3 regions of the Shewanella yunxiaonensis genome follow, and region 1 is predicted to be linked to each of the others. Evidence: predicted binding sites of a transcription regulator. Region 1 holds the regulator's gene; each other region holds the start of a gene.

The links. Region 1 encodes MetJ, which represses methionine synthesis genes. Its sites were predicted from a motif close to TAGACGTCTAGACGTCTA; they were not measured.
Region 2: metK (methionine adenosyltransferase) is a predicted target of MetJ. The motif match lies at 3,641-3,658, and genes of this name have one in related genera.
Region 3: msrA (peptide-methionine (S)-S-oxide reductase MsrA) is a predicted target of MetJ. The motif match lies at 3,359-3,376, and genes of this name have one in related genera.

The regions. Positions count from the first base shown of each region.
Region 1 is NZ_CP073587.1:3,320,865-3,325,944, forward strand. Features, by position in the region: gene KDN34_RS15135 (bifunctional aspartate kinase/homoserine dehydrogenase II) at 1-1,596, opposite strand, end outside; gene metB (cystathionine gamma-synthase) at 1,615-2,775, opposite strand; gene metJ (met regulon transcriptional regulator MetJ) at 2,991-3,305, shown strand; gene KDN34_RS15150 (sulfite exporter TauE/SafE family protein) at 3,380-4,114, shown strand; gene KDN34_RS15155 (conjugal transfer protein TraF) at 4,131-5,080, opposite strand, start outside.
Region 2 is NZ_CP073587.1:725,901-730,980, forward strand. Features, by position in the region: gene KDN34_RS03435 (hypothetical protein) at 1-50, shown strand, start outside; gene KDN34_RS03440 (META domain-containing protein) at 209-619, opposite strand; gene KDN34_RS03445 (GGDEF domain-containing protein) at 758-1,702, opposite strand; gene KDN34_RS03450 (hypothetical protein) at 1,924-2,370, shown strand; gene metK (methionine adenosyltransferase) at 2,424-3,575, opposite strand; gene tkt (transketolase) at 4,005-5,080, shown strand, end outside.
Region 3 is NZ_CP073587.1:1,926,559-1,931,638, forward strand. Features, by position in the region: gene KDN34_RS08835 (alpha-ketoacid dehydrogenase subunit beta) at 1-874, opposite strand, end outside; gene KDN34_RS08840 (thiamine pyrophosphate-dependent dehydrogenase E1 component subunit alpha) at 877-2,055, opposite strand; gene astE (succinylglutamate desuccinylase) at 2,210-3,238, opposite strand; gene msrA (peptide-methionine (S)-S-oxide reductase MsrA) at 3,390-3,869, shown strand; gene pgm (phosphoglucomutase (alpha-D-glucose-1,6-bisphosphate-dependent)) at 3,957-5,080, opposite strand, start outside.

The DNA of each region.
Region 1 (5,080 bases):
GCTGGCACTGATATCCAAAGCGACCAATTCGTCACAGGATAAATCATCGGCCTGCTCAAACAGGTGCTCATACTGCCACGGAGTCGCTTCAGCTTCGAAACGTGTCTGCCACTCAGCAACGGCAATACCTTCGTTACAAAACAATGCCTTACTTGAACTGGCCAAGCCGACCAGCACCACTTCGGCTTCGAGTTGCCGATTCAGTTGTGCCGCTGATTTGCCAAACAAGGTCACCCAGGCTTCGCCGATATTGCCCACCCCTAACAGAATGATGCCAATACGTTTACGGGGGCCAGCACAGCGACGATGTACTTTCTGCGTCAATAACGCTACCTGCTGCTGCGGAACTAACGTCACCAGACTCAGACCATCCTGATACAGCGGTCTGGCTTCACGGCTAAGCAATCGGGCGAAGCTACGGCGATAGAGATTGGCGGCGGCGCTGACCAGTGCCACCAGCCCAAAGCCAGTATGGGTTTCGACATTACTGATCCCCAACTCATCGGTAAACTGCAGCAATAGCGCCGCCAATTGTTTCCGCGATTCTAAGGTATACGCCAACTCATGTTTTTGTTTACCCAGCGACCAGTGCGCTAAAGGTTGTAACCCTGCGTGTTCCAGTGTATCCAATAAGGCTTCCCACGGTGCCTGCAACTGCAACGTGACGGTAAAGACTTCATCGAGACTCGTCACCACCGGGGCACTGGCAATATCACTTTGTGGAGCCACCAGCGTAAAGTCAGTCTGCGGCGCATAACTGGAACGCACCGCCAAGCTCACCTGCGTGTTATACAGCGGTTGCAGCGTACGAGAATGTAAGACAGGAGACCCCAAACGCGCTAAGCGGTCAGCTTCAGCCAGTGACATCGTTTGCAGCAGTTTGGCATCCTGAATTTTGTTGGGGTCGGCATTAAATACCCCTTCCACGTCAGTCCAGATGGTGACGCGGTCAATATCCGCCAGGCTGGCAATTAATGTTGCGCTGAAATCGGAACCATTGCGCCCCAGTAACAGCATCTCCCCGTGAGGATTGGCGCAGATAAAACCCGTGATCACCAACCGTTCATCTGGATGCGCCTGCAGCATTTTCTGTACCTGAGCCCGAGACTCTTCCATGCGAATTTTCGGCACGGCGGCTTCATCGGCGATCAATAAGCCGCGGGCGTCGATGTTAGAGGCTGCCACCCCAGATTCTCGCAGCAGCGCCGCCATCAATCGGGCAGACCAGCGTTCACCAAAACCAACCACCTGATTGCATTGATATTCGCTACGAATATCCAGCGATAACAAACTCATCAAGGTGGCCCGATCATTCGCCAGCCGTTCCCGCAGCTGACGCGCTTGGGAATTACTCAATAACTGTTCAATCAGGTTTTGCTGGTAACTCATCAAAACCTGTAGTTCTTCCTGCCACAACTTGCCCTGTTCGCGCAGCGATAATAGTTTGTAGAGAAAATTAGTGGTTTTGCCAGCTGCGGATACCACGATCAGGTCATCGGGACGACCATGAGTCAGTAAAATATGCGCCACACGCCGATAACAATCCGGATCCGCGAGACTGCTACCCCCAAACTTATGTAAGTGACTACGCGCCATCAATCAATGCTCCCCAACTCAACAAGCGGCGACCGCTGCCAAACCAGCAGCGATATCGTCCAGCAGATCCTGTGGATCTTCGATCCCCACGGATAAACGAATAAGTGTATCTTTGATGCCGGCTTCAGCACGGGCTGCCGGTTCCATTGCCCGGTGTGTCATAGTAGCAGGAACCGCTACCAGACTTTCCACGCCCCCCAAACTTTCTGCAACAGAGAAATAGCGCAAAGCGCCAAGAAAAGCTTCCACTTCGGCATCACTGCCTTTCAGTTCGAAACTGACCATAGCACCAAAGCCAAGTTGCTGTTTCGCCGCAATTTCATGACCCGGATGCGTTTTCAGCCCAGGGTAATACACCTTCTGTACTTGCGCGCTACTTTGCAGCAGATCCACAATTTTAGCGGCATTATTTTGGTGCTGCTGAATACGCAGTGCCAGTGTGCGCAGGCCGCGTAATGTCAGATAACTGTCGAATGCACCGCCGGTCAGCCCCAAGGTGTTAGACCACCAGTGTAGCTGTTCTGCCAGCGCCGCATCTTTTGCAATCACCGCACCACCGACAACGTCACTGTGACCGTTGATATATTTGGTGGTGGAATGCACTACGATATCGGCGCCCAGCAATAACGGTTGCTGTAATGCGGGAGACAGGAAGGTGTTATCCGCCACCAACAGTGCTCCCACGGCGTTACAGGCCGCGGCAACACTGGCGATATCGATTACCCGCAGCAAGGGGTTGGAAGGCGTTTCAATCCATACCATCTTTGGCTTACGCGCCAGAGCTTGTTGTAATGCCGCCGCATCGGTCTGGTCGATAACCGCCAGCTTAAACTGGCCTTTTTTGGCTAAATGGGTAAATAACCGATAACAACCGCCATAACAATCATGGGGTACAACCAGCAGATCATCGGGGCTCAATAGACTGGTCACCAACGTAACCGCCGCCATACCACTGGCGGTAATAACTGCTGGACACCCTTGTTCCAGTTCACCAATCGCATTTCCGAGAATACTGCGAGTTGGGTTACCAGAGCGACTGTAGTCAAACTGCCGCGGAGTTTTATGCCCATCAAAGGCATAATTGGTCGAAAGATAGATGGGCGGAACCACTGCACCATGCTGATTATCGGTTTCAATTCCCTGACGGACGGCGATGGTGGCCATTTTCCGCTCTGTCATTTTCGACTCCTTAAATTCTTTTCAAGAAACACCATAAAGATGTCTGGACGGCTAAATTCTACCAAGTCGCTTGTTGGCGTCAATAGGCATCGAGACGTTTAGACGTCCAAATGTATAGAATTCCATTTTTGTGATACAGTATTATGGCCCGACATTTGACTGTCGGATGTAAGAGTTTAAAATCGGCAGCGAATTAGTGACATAGCAGGTGCAACATGACTGAATGGAACGGCGAATATATCAGCCCTTACGCTGAGCACGGGAAGAAAAACGAACAAGTAAAAAAAATCACTGTGTCTATTCCGCTAAAAGTGCTCAAAGTACTGACGGATGAACGCACCCGGCGTCAGGTGAACAACCTACGTCATGCCACCAACAGCGAATTGCTGTGCGAAGCATTTCTGCATGCTTATACCGGCCAGCCATTACCAAATGATGAAGATCTGTCCAAGGATCGCCCGGACAGTATCCCGGCCGAAGCGAAACAGATGATGGAAGATATGGGTATCGAATGGGAAGAAATGGAGTAAATGCACTGTTTCCATCGCTGCTGTTTTAACCCTTCTCTATACAGCCGGGCAACGCCCGGCACAGTACTTCCGTCATGTGGTCGTTAGTCGATCCGATCACCCTGATTCTGGCATCACTGATCATTTTTCTGGGTGCCATCACCCAAAGTCTGCTGGGCTTCGGACTGGCAGTGGTCTCTACCCCGCTGTTATATATCGTTGATCCAGAGTTGGTGCCGGTACCGGTGATCATCCTCAGTTTTTCTATCGCGCTGCTTACCTTATTACGAGAACGCGGCAATCTGGAACTCGGCGGGCTGCAATACGCCTTAGCCGGCAGAATTCCGGGCAGCTTACTGGGCGTTACTTTACTGCTGGCACCACGTGCGATTCTCGGTTTAATCATTGCGGCCATTGTAGGACTGGCAGTGTGGATGAGCCTGAAAAAGCTTACCGTCGCCGTCAACCGCCGCAGCTTGTTCATCGCCGGGCTGTTTTCAGGTATTTTTGGCACCGTAGCTGGCATTGGCGGCCCACCGATGGCGTTATTGCTGACGGGCCGAGACGCCGGAAAATTTCGGGCGGCACTGTCAGCCTTTTTTATGGCAAGTACCTGTATTACCTTGGCTATTCTGGCAGTATCGGGCCTCATCACAGTACGACATCTACTACTATCGGCATTATTACTACCCGCAGTATTTTTAGGCTTTCTCGCCTCCGGCACCCTTATGGGACGGGTGGACAAACGTCGCACCCGCACGCTGACCCTGACCTTATGTAGCGCCAGTGCCTTGCTGCTGGCGCTAAAATCCCTTTGGGCATTAATCTAGTTTGTCGCTACCAAACTCAGAAATGATAGGAGGTCTGCAGCGCACCGCCCACCGCGTTATCGCTGCCGAACATCCCGGTCAAATCCAATCGGAAGAAATTGCCAATCGCAATCCCCGTTCCCACCGAATAGATATCGGTAGTCACATCATTGAGATCCTGACGATAACCTAATCGCAGTGCCAGCCAATCGGTAGCCTTGATTTCACCGCCTACACGCCAATATTTAGGCCCGTCCAACTCCGCAAATTTCTTGTTGTCGGTCAGATCAATATCCGACGTTAATGTCATTGCACGCCACTCATAGGCAATACCTGCGGTGACTGCGGGCTTAATCTGATAGGTAAGCTGCTGCCCTTCTGACGCCATGGTTTGCAGATCTTGCTTCACTAAATTCCGCCCACTCAGCGCCAATGTCAGACCGGCCGTCGGTTGCATGGCAACACCCACGTCGACGTTAAACCCCGTATCGTCATTACGATAATCGTCACTGTTAAAATCATTGACGTCGAAATTGTTGGCAGATACTGCGTAATTAAAGGTATCTAAACGCTGCAACTTAGGCGTAACACCAATACTGACCGGCATATTGCCGACGGTAAAGCTATGGCTTAAGGCAACGCCCAGATCAGATACTGCACCGGCGATCACACGGCCTTGGGATGACAGATCATCCAGCGAAGGAGGAGTCAGAGGATCGATGGCACTGAGGAGCGCCAGATCAGCATCACTGATCTCTGCCAACGCGAATCCATCCAGATAGGTTTTGGCAACGATAGCCATGGACACTTTACTGCTGCTCGGCAGCACGACAGCAAATCCCAAACCGACACTGGCATAAGCACTGTCACCTTGTAACGACTCCAAGTTTCCTAGCAACAGGTCTCGATAATGGATGATGCCCTCGACATCCCGCTGATTAATGGCGTTATCCAAGCCGTCATAGTTATCCTGTAAGTCGTCAAATT
Region 2 (5,080 bases), 1.2 Mb from region 1:
TACATCCGTTGCGTTTCGATCTGGCAGACGAAGTTCGTTTTGACGCTTGAAGTGTATGCTTCTGGTTGTCAGTACCGTTGCTCCATCAAGGGTAACTTTGATCGATAAACTTTCTGACGATGGATGTTTGTCATCGTCAAACTTGCGTTTTTTACTGAATGTTTTGTCATTGTAAATTTAAGTGACACTCGTAAACTTCGCCGCGATATTAGCGGCGGCTGAGTGTCAGCAACACTTTGCTTTTACTTCCCAGCAGTAACAGTTTGCCATCGTTGTATGTGGCGGCAGTGACCTTGGGCAGCAGTTGCATAACGTTCTGTTCCTGTGCCATCAATTCATCAATGCAGGCTTTCATCGTCGAGCCTGCGGGTTTCAGCGTCAGCATCTTGCCGTCAAGCTGGTAGCTACCAAAGAAATTATTGCAGCTGTTGTTACCGCTGAGTTTGCCATCTGCGGCAAACGTAAGTTGCGCCGGGCTGTAGTCAGTGACAGCTTTTCCCCGAATGCTATCAATATGCCAGTTGCCTTGTAACTCAGTAAGGCTAATAGGCGTGGTGTAGAGCGATTGGCAGGCTGTCAGTGATGCCAGCAATAACACTGACAAAATGTGTTTCAGCATTGGGGATATCCATTGAACCGGGAAGGCGGCAGTTTGCCAACTTTTCAGGGAGAAATGAAGTATTTCCACCAGTTACTGATGGGCAGGTTATTTTTCATTAGGCCATGTTAACCACATGTATCCATGGCCCGATGATTGTTACGCGTCGTTTTTAGGAACTGAAGAGCGCAGACCGGATTTTGCCTCATCCACCATGGCCACCAATTTAGCGGTGGAATCCGGTGTAAAGAAGCGATAACTATAGTCGATGGACATAGGTAAGGGGGACTGGCTGAACAGTCGCTCAACCCGTCGAACAATATGTTCGAGGTCACGTTCCAGATCGACGAACACGAGCAACACAAATTTAGTATTGTCGTAATGCGCTGCAATATCGGCGGCCCGGAGCGTGGTCAGTAACAGATTGGCCAGTTCCTGATGGCAGCGTTTTAACAGCTCATCGTCCATGACGCCGTTGGGTTCCAGTTCAAAGAAAATCACACCGCAGTGAGCACCGAAGCGCCGCCCTAAATTGAGTTGTCTTGGCGCCATCATGATGAAGCCATAATTATTCAGCATCCCGGTATCGGCATCACGCATCGACAAGGCTTCAATACGATGATTTTGACACAGCAGTGCCAGATCTTGTTGTAGCAGGATTTGGAACGGTTCCAGCATCAATGGGCTGACATGCTGATTTTCGTTGGCATGGGCATTTAGGACACACAAACAGCCAAATATTGAACCGTCTGGCCAATGTACCGGGCGTGAAAGAATACTCAACACGCTACGGAATTCATCGGGATATTCATCGGCGGTTCCTTGAGTCAAATCCAGGTTTAAACCATCAGGACTGCTGTAAGCCATCTGATGTAACAACCCTGAGTCTGCAGCAAAGGTTTTGCCTGGGGCAAATTGCATGCTGTTGTCAGCCGCACTGACAATCACTTCAAACCCGCTGTCAGTTTTTTGCAGTACAAATACCTTATCTGCCTGATAATAATGTTTCATTAGCTCGCACTGATGCATCCAGCGCACTAAATTCAGTCCATGATTATCGTTTTCCAGTAAGCTAATTCCAGGTTTAACCGATTCAGGCAGCATGGCCTTGTCCCTTTTAGTGGTCAATTGGCATTAAGTGTGGATTTGTTATACAAATTTTGCAACTTTGAGTAGGCGATGTTCTGATCATTGTCAACATTGTCGTTACAATCCGGGGCATTAATCTTGATAACGTTACCATTAGCAATTTATGGATGAGTTAATGCTTGCCTACAGGTATAACTTATTGACATTAATGGTCTTTGTCAGCACTTATTTGATGCATGATTAAAAAATATCGTCATGGGGTGGAGATCGATATCCGAATATCGACGGATTTGCTAGCCTTAAAGCATCATCAATTGTGGTGGGTGAACACGATGGGAACTCAGGAATTACATACTCAGGCATCATTACTCTCGCTCAGCAAAACACTGCGATTATCGTCATTTGATATGGCCCGTTGGCTGGTATCGTTATTGGCGTTACAGCAACAAAAGTACCGAGTGATTGAGGCGGGTATTCAGGGAAAAGAAGGCCGACGTTTTTTGGTGCAGGCGTTGGATAGTATCTTTGATTGTGGTCGCACAAATAATTATCACAGTCAGCTGGCATTAGTGGCTGATGAGGCGTTAGTCAAAGATGCTGAAGCGGTTTCGGTGACACCATTACCCCCACAGCAACTGGCGTTTATGTGCATGGAAAGCGCCCATTTCGACCATTGTTATTGATTTTTAACCATAAAAAAACCGCCAGTAGGCGGCTTTTTTATCGGCTAATTTAATTACAAGCCCGCGTCATCACGCAGGGCTTCAGCCTTATTGGTTTGCTCCCACGGGAACTCACTGCGGCCAAAGTGGCCGTATGCTGCGGTTGCCTGATAGATTGGGCGAGCCAGATCCAGCATTTCGGTCAGACCGTATGGCCGCAGGTCAAAGTGACGGCGTACTAGCGCAATCAGCTGTTCTTCTGGCAATCTGCCAGTACCAAAGGTTTCCACACTGATAGAAGTCGGTTCTGCTACCCCAATGGCATAGGAAACCTGAATTTCACAGCGAGCCGCCAGTCCGGCAGCCACGATGTTCTTAGCAACATAACGGGCCGCGTATGCCGCACTGCGGTCCACCTTTGATGGATCTTTACCAGAGAATGCCCCACCACCATGACGCGCCATACCACCGTAGGTATCGACGATAATCTTACGACCTGTCAGACCGCAGTCGCCCATCGGCCCACCAATCACAAAACGACCGGTTGGGTTGATAAAGAACTTGGTGTCTTTGGTCAGCCATTGCTGTGGCAATACGGGCTTGATGATGGTTTCCATCACGCCTTCTTGCAATTCTTTCAGGCTGATTTCGTCGCTGTGCTGAGTCGATAGCACCACGGCATCAATACCGACAATCTGATCATTGTCGTATACGAAGGTCACCTGAGATTTGGCATCAGGGCGTAACCACGGCAATAGGCCTTGTTTACGCACTTGTGACTGGCGTTTGACCAGCGCATGTGCATAAGTGATTGGGGCGGGCATCAGCACGTCAGTTTCGTTGCTGGCATAACCGAACATCAATCCCTGGTCTCCCGCACCCTGTTCTTTCGGGTCTTTACGGTCAACACCTTGGTTGATATCAGGTGATTGTTTACCGATAGCGCTTAATACCGCACAGGAGTTAGCATCAAATCCCATTTCGGAACTGGTATAGCCGATTTCACGCACAGTGTTACGGGTCAGTTCTTCAATGTCCACCCAAGCAGAAGTGGTAATCTCACCACCTACCATCACCATGCCAGTTTTGACATAAGTTTCACAGGCGACGCGGGCCTTAGGGTCCTGGGTGAGAATGGCGTCGAGCACCGCATCAGAAATCTGATCGGCGATTTTATCAGGATGTCCTTCTGACACAGATTCAGAAGTAAACAGGTGTCTTGCCATAGTCTGGAAAATCTCGCGATTAATATAGAAAAACCGTTAGCTGCTGCTACATCCGTATAGAAGCATCTACATCTAGACGTCTATTTTAATTTAATTTAGTTTTTATAAAACCCCTTTTGCTGATATTTGTGCGATACCCCCCATACCGACACCGGGGTGTATGGGCTTTTATCTAAATATATCAGTGGATTAATTGGAATTTTCAGACCTTGGAAATGCACATCTGTCTTGCTAGCTTTACAGCTTTACGCAAGCCCGGCCAGTGCTTCAAGCGTGCTGACTACTCAGTAAAAGGTGATGTTGGGTTTTTCTTGACATATTTCCTAGGCAAAACGCGGGAAATATATTTGCTTCAACCGGCCCTCTGCGGGAAAATAACCGCCAAATTTTAGCCCTACAATTCTCAAGTCTCACTACGCAGGAGTAAGCATGTCTTCCCGTAAAGAACTCGCTAACGCTATTCGTGCTTTAAGTATGGATGCAGTGCAAAAAGCTAAATCCGGTCACCCAGGTGCTCCTATGGGCATGGCTGATATCGCAGAAGTACTCTGGCGCGGGCATCTGCGGCACAATCCACTTGATCCGAAATGGGCTAATCGCGACCGTTTTGTGTTGTCCAATGGCCACGGTTCGATGTTGCTTTATTCCTTGTTACATCTGAGCGGTTACGATCTCAGTATTGACGATCTGAAACAGTTCCGTCAGTTGCATTCTCGCACGCCTGGTCATCCTGAATACGGCTATGCTCCTGGTGTCGAAACCACTACCGGGCCGCTGGGACAGGGTATTACCAATGCGGTTGGGATGGCGATTGCCGAAAAAGTGTTGGCGGCGCAGTTCAACCGTGAAGGCCATGAGATTGTTGACCATCACACTTATGTGTTCATGGGCGACGGTTGCATGATGGAAGGTATCTCCCATGAAGCCTGCTCGCTGGCGGGGACTCTGGGGTTGGGCAAGCTGATTGCCTTCTGGGATGACAACGGTATTTCAATTGACGGTCACGTTGATGGCTGGTTTAGCGACGACACTCCGAAACGTTTTGAAGCCTATGGCTGGCAAGTCATTGCTGCGGTTGATGGCCATGATGCTGAAGCGATTAACTCGGCCATTGAGCAAGCCAAAGCGGATCCACGACCATCACTGATCTGCTGTAAAACTATTATCGGTTATGGATCACCTAACAAATCCGGTTCCCATGACTGTCATGGCTCACCACTGGGTGATGCTGAAGTGGCCGCTGCTCGAGAATTTTTGGGATGGCCTTATGCGCCGTTTGAAATTCCTGCGGAAATTTATGCTGCTTGGGATGCAAAGGCTGCCGGTAGTGCCGCAGAATCGGATTGGGAAACTCAGTTTGCTGCCTACGCCGCGGCATACCCTGAGCTGGCGGCTGAACTGAAACGCCGTGTCAGTGGCGAACTGCCAGCCGACTTTGCAACCGGCGCTCAGGCTTATATCGAACAGTTACAAGCCAACCCGGCCAATATCGCGTCACGCAAGGC
Region 3 (5,080 bases), 1.4 Mb from region 1:
GGGCGATTGGGGATTCCAGATACAAGAAACATTCCTGTTGGATAATGGCCGCAATTTCACCAGCGAATCCGCCGGTCAGTGGCGCTTCATGGTTTACGAGCAGTCGACCAGTCTTCCGTACCGATAATGCCACGGTTTCTACATCCCAGGGAGCTAAGGTGCGTAAATCAATCACTTCGCAATCTATACCTTCTTCCGCGGCCATGTCGGCTGCCTTTTCGATAGCGTCCATCTGGGCACCCCATGCCAGCAAGGTAATGTCCTTACCTTCGCGAACAACTTCCGCCTGACCTAGTGGTAGTTCATAGGCATCTTCTGGCACATCATTTACTGACGCCCGATACAATCGTTTCGGTTCAAAAAACACTACGGGATTAGGATCGTGAATGGCCGATAACAATAAGCCTTTAGCCTGATAAGCATTGCGAGGCACCACCACTTTAAGACCGGCAACCTGAGTAAAATACGCTTCTGGCGATTGTGAATGGTAATGACCACCGGCAATACCGCCACCATACGGGGTACGAAATGTCAGTCCGGCCACGTTGAATTGGTTACCACTGCGATAGCGAAACTTGGCGGATTCATTCACGATCTGGTCAAATGCTGGGAAAATGTAATCAGCAAATTGGATTTCGGCTACTGGTGTCATGCCATTAGATGCCAGACCGTTGGCAAAACCGGCGATCCCCTGTTCGGTTAAAGGCGTATTGAAACAGCGTTCTTTGCCAAATTTATCCTGCAACCCTGATGTAGCACGGAATACGCCACCAAAATGACCAACGTCTTCACCAAACACCAGCATCTTGTCATCGGCTGTCATTGCCAGCATCAGCGCGTTATTAATGGCTTGCAACATATTCATTTTAGCCATGCTTATAACCTCCCAGAGGTCTTGGGATAAGCTTTGGGATATTTGGCAACATGTGCTTTCAATTCTGCCAGTTGTTTTTTGAGGTTTGTGGTTGGCACATCGTAAACATCCTCAATCATCTCATCGAGCTTGGGTGATGGTACTTTTTCTGCCACTTTCAGCGCATCTAGCACTTCCTGTCTGTAACGGCTGTGAAGTTCTGTATCATCCTCTTCGGTGAGCCAGCCTTTGTTGATCAGCCACAATTTGAAACGTTTAACCGGATCGTGCTGCTGCCAACGTGCTTCTTCATCTTTAGAACGATAGCCTGACGGATCATCTGAAGAAGAGTGCGCCCCAAGGCGGTATGTCATAGCTTCGATTAATACCGGTTCACTATGTTCTATCGCCCAAGCTCGGGCTTGCTGGGTGGCAGCCAAAACCGCCAACATATCATTGCCATCAACCCGAATGGTATGCATGCCATAACCCAAACCGCGACTGGCAATACCATTGCCGGCATATTGCTCTTCGGTAGGGGTAGAAATGGCGTAACCATTGTTTCGACAGAAAAAGATTACCGGCACTTTATGGACAGAAGCCATATTCAAACCGGCGTGGAAATCGCCCTCTGATGCCGCACCCTCACCAAAATAACAGATGGCAACATTGCGTTTTCCCTGCATTTTTAACGAGTAACCGACACCGGATGCCTGGGGGATCTGCGTTGCTAATGGGGATGAAATGGTCTGAAAATGCAGTTGATTACTGCCGTAATGGATCGGCATTTGCCGACCTTTGCCCAGATCTTTTTCATTGCTGAACATCTGGTGCATAAACTGCTCAGTGGTGAACCCACGGTAACGTAATGCTGCATGTTCTCGGTATTGGGCCAGGATGATGTCTTCAGGATCGAGTGCTGCCGCACTGCCAATGACAGCAGCTTCTTCACCAGTACAAGTCATATAAAAACTGATACGTCCCTGACGCTGTGCAGCCAACATGCGTTCATCCAGCGTTCTGATAAATACACAGGCATCAAAAATTTTCCGCGACAGCGCTTCATCAATCTGGGGAAGCACGGCGTTTTCGAAGGTGGTGCCATCTGCTTGCAGTAGTTTCAGGATCGGAATAGTTAGTGAGTCCCGTTCGAGAAATGTTGCACGATGGACAACCTGTTGGGTAAACGTTGCGTTGCTCATGATGTGCTCTTTTATTTTGATTAGGCGGGCTTACTCCCGCCATTGATTTCTATGCTCGTCCAGCACACTAGGGTAACTTTAAGCGGCTGGCAATCTCTGTGATCTGGCTATCATCAACTTTGATTATTATGACGCGTATATCTAGCTTTACATATTACGCAAGCGTGATGGCATCATCGGCGATAACGCACAACGCGGCACGTTGGCCGATCGGTACCTGTGCATTAGGAAAGACTATCGCTTCGCCGGCATATTCTGCCGTTATTGGTTGATTGTTTTCGTAAGCTAACACCTCACCTTTGGCAAACTGAGTAAAATTTGGCAGATCGTTACTGAAGGCAAACGTAAAATCCGCAAAATGCTTGTTTAAAGAACGGCAAACGCGATATAGCACCAGGTTCTCAGGTTGATAGGTCAATGCCGGAAACTCACTCTCAGAAATCACCCGAATCAACATCTCACGGGTGGCGGCGAGCTGAGACAAATCGTTCTGCCCAAAAGGCATCACTTTACCCAGTTCGACCGTAAAGGCTTCAGCCTGATATTTCACAGATGAGGCATAACTGAAAGTGGTTGTGGCTTCATGATGCATTAAAAAAGCATCAACTCCGGCAGCATTTAAAAATGCGAGCTGCTGCTTTAAATGGGGTTTTTCGGGGCGAAACGGACAAATGGCAAATCGTTGATGGTGTGAACGACGAATCGCCGTATGCAGATCATAATGAAATCTTGAACGCCCACCAGACTGAAAGAAGCGTTGGACATAAGATTCTAACTTTGCGGCGCGTTGTCTTTCTTCATTAGTGGCAACACTTGGATTTGCATATTCGCCGTTAAACAACCGATTCAGGTTTTCGGTAACAAAACGCGTCCCCTCAATCATGGCGGGTGGATTGCCAAAAATAAACATCAGCCGTTGTTGCAGCACTATCTTCTGCTGGAGAATATCGTGAATTAATTGGTTACAGAGTTCAATCGGAGCGGTTTCATTTCCATGAATGCCACTTGAGAGCACGATATCTTCAGTCGGCACCGTTTGCAGCGGCGTAAACACCAATACCCCCGTATCCCAAAGTTCTACTCCGGTATGATCAGCTATAGCAGCTCGTTCCTCGGCCATAAATGCAGGGTTAGCAAGGGTCAGTTCCAGAAAATTCGCCTGTTGCAGAAGTTGCTGCAGCACGGTTTACTCCTTATTTAATGAAACCTTACGTACTGATAGTAACACAGCGACTAATCGCGAGTCGTTATGGCTTATTCTTAAAAGGCTATTGCAAGCTATTGCGTCATAGTAGATAATTTTTAGCCATCTAGACATCTAATAGAGTGTTATAATGGCGATTGCAACTTTTGGCGCTGGCTGCTTCTGGGGCGTCGAATATTTTTTCCGGCAAGTGCCCGGTGTACTCAATGCCACCAGTGGCTACATGGGCGGTGGTGATAAAGCAGTCACCTATGAGCAAGTGAAAAAAGGGACTACCGGTCATGCAGAGGTAGTTCAGGTCGAATATGACGCATCACAAGTCAGTTACGATGAGTTATTGCAGGTCTTCTGGAAAAACCACAACCCCACCAGCCTCAATAAGCAAGGTGCGGATATGGGGACACAGTATCGCAGTGTGGTGTTTTTCCATGATAAAGAACAGAAACAACTGGCAGAAGCCTCCAAATTGGCGCTGATGCGCAGTGGCAAATGGGGCATGCGTCAGATTGTCACCGAAATTGTGCCAGCACAAACCTTCCATAAAGCGGAAGACTATCATCAGGACTACATTCGCAAAAATGACCTGCCCAGTTGCCATATTGAATATTGATTATAAGATCAAATATTAATTGATATCCGGACATAAAAACGCACTCTAATGAGTGCGTTTTATGTTGCGATGGTTGAGCAGCAAGCATTAACCTTTTAACGCCTCTTTTATGATTTGTTGTGCTTCTGCCATTAAGCGATCCAGATGTTGCTCACTGACAAAACTTTCGGCATAAATTTTAAATAATGCTTCAGTGCCGGACGGCCTGGCCGCAAACCAACCATTGGCAGTCGTCACCTTAATACCGCCAATAGCCGCATTATTGCCAGGAGCATGGGTCAGTACCGCGGCTATTTTATCGCCAACGATAGTGTCTGCGCCCAGTGTATCTGCGTTCAAACTGCCAAACCGGGCTTTTTGTTTGGCATTAATCGGACTGTCAATGCGCCGGTAATAACAGCGACCGAATTCTGCCACTAACTCTTCATAGCGTTCGGCGGGCGTTTTGCCGGTAACCGCTATGATCTCCGCAGCAAGCAACCCTAAAATAATGCCGTCTTTGTCGGTACACCAGGTAGTGCCATCGCGTTTGAGGAAGGCTGCGCCAGCACTCTCTTCACCGCCAAAGGCGAAACTGGCATCTGCCAACCCATCAACGAACCATTTAAAGCCCACGGGAACTTCACATAACTGTCGTTGGTGTGACGCTACGATTTTGTCAATGAGCGCGCTGGATACCAGTGTCTTGCCTATCTTCAATGCTTCAGACCACTGCGGACGATGACTCAGAAGATAGTCGATGGCCACCGCTAGGTAATGGTTGGGATTCATCAAACCACTGCGCGGGCACACAATACCATGGCGGTCGTAGTCAGGGTCATTACCAATACACACATCAAATTCATCCTGATGTTTCAGCAACCCAGCCATCGCGTAGGGTGACGAACAATCCATACGGATTTTGCCGTCCTTGTCCAGCGGCATAAAGCCGAACGTCGGATCGACCTTATCGTTTACCAGGGTAATCTTTAAGCCGTAAGTTTTAGCGATATTTTCCCAATAAAAGATACCGGAACCACCTAAAGGATCGACACCGATATTCACCCCAGCTTTGGCGATGGCCTCCATATCAATTACTTCTTCCAACGCGGAAACATAAGGCGTGATCAGATCCTGTTGTTTGACCAACCCAATGGCGACTGCCGTGCCATAGTTAAGCTTTTTCACCCCTTCCAACTGGCACTTGAGATATTCATTCGCGCGTGACTCAA